Regions from separate parts of the Martelella sp. FOR1707 genome, predicted to be linked through region 1. Evidence: predicted binding sites of a transcription regulator. Region 1 holds the regulator's gene; the other holds the start of a gene.
What was found. Region 1 encodes PhoB, which activates phosphate uptake and scavenging genes when phosphate is short. Its sites were predicted from a motif close to TGTCATNNANCTGTCAT; they were not measured.

Region 1 (4,153 bases):
TGTTCCAGAACCCCAACCCGTTTCCGAAATCGATCTACGAGAACGTCGCCTATGGCCCGCGCATTCACGGCCTTGCCCGCCACCGCGCCGATTTCGACAGGATCGTGGAGACCAGCCTGCAGAAGGCCGGCCTGTTCAACGAGGTCAAGGACCGGCTGCATGAGCCCGGCACCAGCCTTTCCGGCGGCCAGCAGCAGCGGCTCTGCATCGCCCGCGCCATTGCGGTCAGCCCCGAAGTGATCCTGATGGACGAACCGTGCTCGGCGCTCGACCCGATCGCGACCGCGCGCGTGGAAGAGCTGATCAGCGAGTTGAAGCAGAATTACACCATCGTGATGGTGACCCATTCGATGCAGCAGGCCGCGCGCGTTTCCGAACGCACGGCGATGTTCCACCTCGGCTACATGGTCGAGGAGGACGACACCGACACGATTTTCACAAATCCCGCGGACCAGCGCACCCAGGACTACATCATGGGCCGGTTCGGTTAAGGAGACGCACAAGATGGCACACTCGCATATCATATCGGCCTTCGACGAGGAGCTGAAATACCTCCAGCGCCGTATCTCGGAAATGGGCGGCATGGCGGAAGAGATGGTCTCGCAATCCGTCGTGGCGCTGGTCAACACCGATACCGAACTCGCCGAAAAGGTGATCGCGGAGGATCTGGCGCTGGACGATGCCGAGCGTGAGGTCGGCGAAAAGGCGATCGTCACCATCGCGCGGCGCCAGCCGGTAGCGGCGGACCTGCGCGAAATCATGGGCGCGATCCGCATCGCCGCCGACCTCGAGCGCGTCGGCGACATGGCCAAGAACACCGCCAAGCGGGTGATCTCGGTGCAGGGCACCGGCGTGCCGCGCAAGCTTGCCCATGGTATCGAGCATCTGTCGGAACTGGCGCTGCTGCAGCTCAAGGAAGTGCTCGACGCCTACACTTCGCGCCAGGCCGACAAGGCCAATTCGATCCGCGAGCGCGACGAGGAGATCGACGCGATCTACACCTCGCTGTTCCGCGAGCTTCTGACCTACATGATGGAAGATCCGCGCAACATCACCACCTGCACGCATCTTCTGTTCTGCGCCAAGAACATCGAGCGCATCGGCGACCACGCCACCAATATTGCTGAAATGATCTACTACATCGCCACCGGCTCGCAGCCGCAGGGAGAACGCCCGAAGGACGACATGTCGCCCTCGGTCGGCTCCGGCGAGAGCAAATCCTGACACCATGTGACGAGGGCACGAGATGGTTCCGAAGATTGCAGTTGTCGAAGATGAAGAAGCGCTGAGCGTTCTGCTGCGCTACAATCTCGAATCCGAAGGCTATGAAGTCGAGACGATCGCGCGCGGCGACGAGGCCGAAATTCGGCTTCAGGAGCGGGTGCCGGACCTTTTGCTGCTCGACTGGATGCTGCCGGGCGTTTCCGGCATCGAGCTTTGCCGCAGGCTGAGGATGCGGCCGGAAACCGAGCGCCTGCCGATCATCATGCTGACGGCGCGCGGCGAGGAAAGCGAGAAGGTGCGCGGCCTTGCGATCGGCGCCGACGATTATGTCGTCAAGCCGTTCTCGACGCCTGAACTGATGGCGCGGGTCAAGGCGATCCTGCGCCGGGCCCGGCCGGAAGTGCTCTCCAGCGTGCTCAAATGCGGCGATATCGAGCTTGACCGCGAGACCCACCGCGTCCACCGCAAGGCCAAGGAAGTCCGCCTCGGCCCGACCGAGTTCCGGTTGCTCGAATTCCTGATGACCTCGCCCGGAAGGGTGTTCTCCCGCTCCCAGCTTCTCGACGGCGTCTGGGGCCACGACATCTATGTCGACGAACGCACCGTCGACGTCCATGTCGGCCGGCTGCGCAAGGCCCTCAACTTCTCGCAAATGCCCGACGTGATCCGCACCGTGCGCGGCGCGGGCTATTCGATGGAAGTGTAAGGCAGTGCCTCTCAGCCGTCCCCTTCTCCCCGTGGGGAGAAGGTGGCCGAAGGCCGGATGAGGGCAGCGGCATCGCCATGGTCGTGGCGCTCGCGGGTCACTTCAACGTCCGGGGTTCTCCCCTCACCCGGCGCATGCGCGCCACCCTCTCCCCTCCGGGGCGAGGGGTAGAAGGCTGCGATGGCAATGGGTTTCATCGGCGCCTCGCCGTTGGGCGCTCCGCAAATACCGCCCCCAGACATTGCGATATCGCATCGTTTCCTTATCCTGAGGCCATCAAAGCGCTGCTCTTTCGGCAGCAGGCAATTGATTTTTCCCTTCAGACAGGGCACGGACAGACCCATCAGACAAAAGGAACCGAGATGACGCGCGCGAGTTTTACTGAGCCGGCGGTGATGGCCGACCTGATGGCCCGGATGCTGTGGGAAATCCAGGCGGTGCATTTCTCGCCCGACGAGCCCTACAAGCTCTCCTCCGGCCTTGTAAGCCCGGTCTATATCGACTGCCGGCGGCTGATCTCGTTTCCGCGGATCCGCTCCACCCTGATGGATTTCGCCGCAGCCAAGATCATGGCCGAGGCCGGCTTCGAACAGTTCGACTGCGTCGCCGGCGGCGAGACCGCAGGCATTCCCTTTGCAGCCTTTCTCGCCGACCGGCTCGACCTGCCGATGATCTATTGCCGCAAGAAGCCAAAGGGCTACGGCAAGAACGCGCAGATCGAAGGCCATATGCCGGAAGGCGCGCGGGTGCTGGTGATCGAGGACCTGACCACGGCGGGCGGCTCGATGTTCAACTTCATCGATGCGATCCGCAATGCCGGCGGCATCGTGAACCACGGCATGGCGCTGTTCTACTACGATATTTTCGCCGAAGCCGGGAAACGTTTCGATAATGGCGGCGTTGACCTACATTATATCGCAACATGGCAGAACGTGCTGGCGGTGGCGCGCGAGAAGAAACTGTTTGATGACAAGGCGCTCGATTCCGTCGCCGATTTTCTCGATCAGCCGATGGCATGGTCCAAGGCGCGCGGCGGCATTGACCAGCTGCCCGCCTGACGCCGCGAACGCGATAAAACGAACTGGGAGAAGACAATGATCCTTTGCTGCGGCGAAGCCCTTATCGACATGCTGCCCCGTGAGACCACAAAGGGCGAGCCGGCGTTTTCGCCCTATGCCGGCGGCGCGGTCTGCAATACGGCAGTGGCGCTTGCAAGGCTCGGCCGGCCGACCGGCTTCTTCTCGGGTATCTCATCGGACCTGATGGGCGATATCATCCGTGAAAAGCTCGATGCCTCCAATGTCGACCATTCTTATGTCGCCACCTCCGACCGGCCGACCACGCTCGCCTTCGTCAAGCTGGTGAACGGCGCGGCGAGCTACGCCTTTTATGACGAGAATACCGCCGGCCGGATGATCACCGAGGCCGACCTGCCGGAGATCGGCGATGATTGCAGCGCCATGCATTTCGGCGCGATCAGCCTGATCCCGGAGCCCTGCGGCTCGACCTACGAGGCGCTTTTGATGCGTGAAGCGGAGAGCCGCGTGATCTCGCTCGACCCCAATATCCGCACGAGCTTCATCACCGACCCCGACAAGCACCGTGCCCGGATCGAGCGGATGGCGGCGAAAGCCGATATTCTCAAATTCTCCGACGAGGATCTCGACTGGTTCGGGCTGGAAGGTTCGCTCGACGACAAGGCCCGCCACTGGATTGCAGCCGGTGCCAGCCTCGTTGTCGTGACCCGCGGCGGCGACAGCACGATCGCCTACACCGCTAAAGAGAAGGTCGAAGTGGCAAGCGAAAAGGTCGAGGTGGTCGACACCGTCGGCGCCGGCGACACGTTTGACGCCGGCATCCTCGCCTCGCTCGACCTCGCCGGCCTGCTCACCAAGGACAAGGTGAAGACGCTTTCCGCCGATGCCATCCGCGATGCGCTGGCCCTTGGCGCAAAGGCCGCCGCCGTCACCGTATCCCGCGCCGGCGCCAACCCGCCCTTCGCCCGCGAAATCGGACTATGATCGGGGGCTGGTTCCCTACACCAGCCCGCGGCCCTTCAGCATTGCCTCAGGGCCCGGCATGCGGCCCCGGAACGCCTGATAGGCCGCCTCGGGCGCGACAGAGCCGCCTTTGGTGAGGATTTCCGATTTGAGCTTGCCGGCGGTTGCCGGGTCGAAGACGTTGCCGGCCTCCTCGAAGGCCTCGAAGGCGTCGGCGTCCAGC
Region 2 (4,153 bases), on a different contig from region 1:
GTTGAGGCCGTTGCGCAGATGACGGTCCTCGGAAACCGCGGCGAGCCCCTTGTCGGCCAGCATCAGCCCGTAATGCAGCGTCGCATTGTTCAGCGCGGCAGCGGAGGTGATCGGCACGGCGCCCGGCATGTTGGCGACGCAGTAATGCACCACGCCATCGACGATGAAGGTCGGGTCGGAATGGGTGGTGGCGTGCGAGGTCTCGAAACAACCGCCCTGGTCGATCGCGACATCGACCATGACCGCGCCGGTCTTCATACCCGGCAGCATTTCGCGGGTCACGAGCTTGGGCGCGGCCGCCCCCGGCACCAGCACCGCGCCAACGACCAGATCGGCGGCAAAGATCTCGTTCTCAAGCGCTTCCGTGGTCGAGTACAGCGTCTTGACCCGCCCGCGGAACAGCTCGTCAAGCATGCGCAGACGCGGCAGCGAGCGGTCGAGGATCGTGACCTCGGCGCCAAGTCCGGTCGCCATCAGCGTGGCGTGCAGGCCGACAACTCCGCCGCCGATCACCACCACCTTGCCGGGCTGGACACCGGGAACGCCGCCCAGCAGCACGCCGAGCCCGCCATTGGCCTTCTGCAGCGCGGTGGCACCGGCCTGGATCGAAAGCCTTCCGGCCACTTCCGACATCGGAGCCAGAAGCGGCAGCCCGCCGCGCTCGTCGGTCACCGTCTCATAGGCAATCGCCGTGACGCCGGAGGCAAGCAGCCCCTCGGTCTGCGCCGGATCGGGGGCCAGATGCAGATAGGTATAGAGCAACTGCCCTTCCCTGAGCTGCGCCCATTCGGAGGGCTGCGGCTCCTTGACCTTGACGATCATATCCGCCCTGGCAAACACAGTGGCGGCGTCCGGCACAACCGTCGCGCCAGCCGCGCGGTAGGCGTCGTCGCCGGCGCCGATGCCGGCACCCGCGCCGGTCTCGACGATAACCTGGTGACCATGCGCCACATATTCGCGCACCGATGCCGGGGTCAGGCCGACGCGGTACTCATGATTCTTGATTTCTTTCGGACAGCCGACAAGCATTTTCGATCTCCTCGCTCCAATCGGTACAACCTAACCGGGATTGAAACGCGAAATCGCAGCAATGTCCTTGCAAAGTTATCCTTGATTTTTCACTTTTTTCGTTTAATTTTCGAAAAAGAACAATAAAAATCGAAGGGTATTCGAACGATGGATATCGACGAGATTGATCGTGCGATCTTGAAGGCGCTCCAGAAGAACGGCCGCATCACCAATGCGGACCTTGCGGAAACCGTGGGCCTGTCGCCATCCGCCTGTTCCAGACGGCTCGATATATTGGAAAAAAGCGGCGTGATCGAGGGCTATACCGCAAGAATTTCGCCCGAGGCGCTTGGCTACAAGATGGTGGCGATCGTGCAGATCTCGCTCTCCGGCCAGTTCGCCCGCACGCTTGCCGAGTTCGAGGAGGCGGTAAAGCGCTGCCCGAACATCATCGTCTGCTACATGGTCTCCGGCGTCTATGACTATACGCTGCGGGTGGCGGCGAAGGACCTGAAGGATTACGAGCGCATCCACCGCGACTGGCTGTCGGCGCTGCCGCATGTGGTGCAGATCAACTCGTCCTTCGCGCTCAGGCCGATCATCGAACGGATCAATGTCGGCATCGATTAAGCTTTAGGCGACTTGACCAGCAGCAGCCAGTTCTCGCCCTCGGCCTTCCAGTCCTCGGCGGTGACGATCGCTTCACGCGCGGTCTCGCGAAAGCCGAGCTGATCATAAAACCGGCGAGCCGGCGCATTGCCGTCGGAGACGATCAGGGCAAGATCGCGGCCGCCTGCCATCCGCGCCGCCCGCTCCATCAGCAATTTCCCGAGCCCGCGCCGGCGGTACTCCGCATAGGCCGCGAGCACGTGAATATAGTAGCTGCCGACGGCCTTCGCCTTCAGCGCCTTCAGCGGTTCGAACACGGCATGGTCGGCCTCGCCGGTCGGCGTATCGCGCTCCAGGGGATAGGCCAGCAGCAGCGCCACGATATCGGAGCCAAGGGTTGCCACCGTGCCGTTCTTCCAGTTGACGACCTGATCCTCGCGACGGACGCTGTCGCGCCCGGCCTGCCACGGATCGCCCTCGCCGCCCTCAAGCCGCCCCCAGCGCCACAGCGGCAGGCCGTGATCGGCGATATTGATGAGCCGCACCATGTCCGGCGCATCCTCCGCCGTGGCTGCCCTGATCGTGAAACTCGAAACCAATCCACCCCTCCCCGTATTGACCCAAAGCCGGCTGCGCGTCTAGCCTGTCATTAAGCTTTCACAGACTTGCAATTCATTCCATGATCATTGTCAACCGCCGACGGCGCAAAGCCCGCGCCACAACAAAAACGGAGCCGCCGATGTCCGCGCTTTTCGAACTGCAACCGATCTCCCGCCGCACGCTGCTGCGCGGCATGGCAACGGCCACCGCCATGGTCGCCCTGCATCCGTTTTCCGCCCGTGCCGCCGGCAATCAGGCGCATCTGCGGCTGATGGAAACCACCGATATCCACGTCAACGTGTTTCCCTATGACTATTACGCCGACAAGCCCAACGACACGATGGGCCTCGCCCGCACCGCCTCGATCATCGACGCGATCCGCACCGAATCGACAAATTCCATGCTGATCGACAATGGCGACTTCCTGCAGGGCAACCCGATGGGCGATTACATCGCCTATGAGCGCGGCATGCAGGATGGCGACGTCCACCCGGTGATCAAGGCCATGAATGTGCTCGGCTATGATGTCGGCACGCTCGGCAATCACGAGTTCAATTACGGCCTCGATTTCATGCACAAGGTGCTGGCCGGCGCGAACTTCCCGTATGTCTGCGCCAATCTGACCACCGGCGAACTGGCGGACGACCCGACCAAGGACGATCTGATGGTCAGGCCCTACCTGATCCAGGAGCAGATGATCACCGATGGCGACGGCAACAAGAGCCCGGTGAAGATCGGCTTCATCGGCTTCGTGCCGCCGCAGATCATGGTCTGGGACGAGAAGAACCTTTCCGGCAAGGCCAATACCCGCGATATCGTGGAAGCGGCCGAAGCCTGGGTGCCGGTCATGAAGGAGGAAGGCGCCGATATCATCGTGGCGCTGTCGCATTCCGGCATCGATGGCACGGGCCCCGCGCCCCTGATGGAAAATGCCTCGCTCCATCTCGCCGGCGTCGGGGGCATAGACGCGGTGTTCACCGGCCACCAGCATCTCGTCTTCCCCGGCACGGATGATTTCGCCGGCATCGAGGGCGTCGATATCGACAAGGGCACGCTCAAGGGCAAGCCTGCGGTGATGGCCGGCTTCTGGGGCTCGCATATGGGCCTGATCGACCTGCTGCTGGAAAAGGACGGCGATAGCTGGAAAATCGTCGACTTCACCACCGAGGCCCGGCCGATCTACCACCGCACCGAAGACCGCAAGGTGATCGCCGATGTCGAAAGCGACGCGGCGGTGATCGCCGCCGCCGAGGCCGATCACGAGGCGACGCTGGAATATGTCCGCACCCCGGTCGGCAAGACATCCGCGCCGCTGCAATCCTATTTCGCGCTGGTGGCCGACGACCCGTCCGTGCAGATCGTGTCCAAGGCGCAGACCTGGTACACGAAAGACATGCTGAAGGACACGGAATACCGGGACTTCCCCGTGCTTTCCGCCGCAGCCCCCTTCAAGGCCGGCGGTCGCGGCGGGCCGGATTACTATACCGAGGTCCCGGCCGGCGACATCGCCATCAAGAACGTCGCCGACCTCTACCTCTATCCCAACACCGCCCGCGCCGTGCTGATCAACGGGGCGCAGGTGCGCGAGTGGCTGGAAATGTCGGCGGGCATGTTCAACCAGGTGGCGCCCGGCGCGACCGACGCCCCGCTGCTGAACCCGGATTTCCCGTCCTACAATTTCGACGTCATCGACGGCGTGACCTACAAGATCGACCTGTCGAAACCGGCGCGCTACGCCAAGGATGGCAGCCTCGCCAATCCGGACAGCCACCGCATCATCGATCTTGCCCATGACGGCAAGCCGATCGACCCCGAGCAGCAATTCGTGGTGGCGACCAACAATTACCGCGCCGGCGGCGGCGGCAATTTCCCGGATATCAATTCGGACGTGATCGTGTTCGTCGGCCCCGACACCAACCGCGACGTGATCGTGCGC

Region 2: V6765_RS13060 (bifunctional 2',3'-cyclic-nucleotide 2'-phosphodiesterase/3'-nucleotidase) is a predicted target of PhoB. The motif match lies at 2,262-2,278, and genes of this name have one in related genera.

The regions. Positions count from the first base shown of each region.
Region 1 is NZ_JBAKFP010000005.1:367,268-371,420, reverse strand. It holds gene pstB (phosphate ABC transporter ATP-binding protein PstB) at 1-491, shown strand, start outside; gene phoU (phosphate signaling complex protein PhoU) at 505-1,224, shown strand; gene phoB (phosphate regulon transcriptional regulator PhoB) at 1,247-1,930, shown strand; gene V6765_RS16035 (hypothetical protein) at 1,942-2,127, opposite strand; gene V6765_RS16030 (orotate phosphoribosyltransferase) at 2,293-2,988, shown strand; gene V6765_RS16025 (carbohydrate kinase family protein) at 3,025-3,951, shown strand; gene V6765_RS16020 (M3 family metallopeptidase) at 3,967-4,153, opposite strand, start outside.
Region 2 is NZ_JBAKFP010000004.1:353,149-357,301, forward strand. It holds gene ald (alanine dehydrogenase) at 1-1,029, opposite strand, end outside; gene V6765_RS13050 (Lrp/AsnC family transcriptional regulator) at 1,177-1,638, shown strand; gene V6765_RS13055 (N-acetyltransferase family protein) at 1,635-2,216, opposite strand; gene V6765_RS13060 (bifunctional 2',3'-cyclic-nucleotide 2'-phosphodiesterase/3'-nucleotidase) at 2,357-4,153, shown strand, end outside.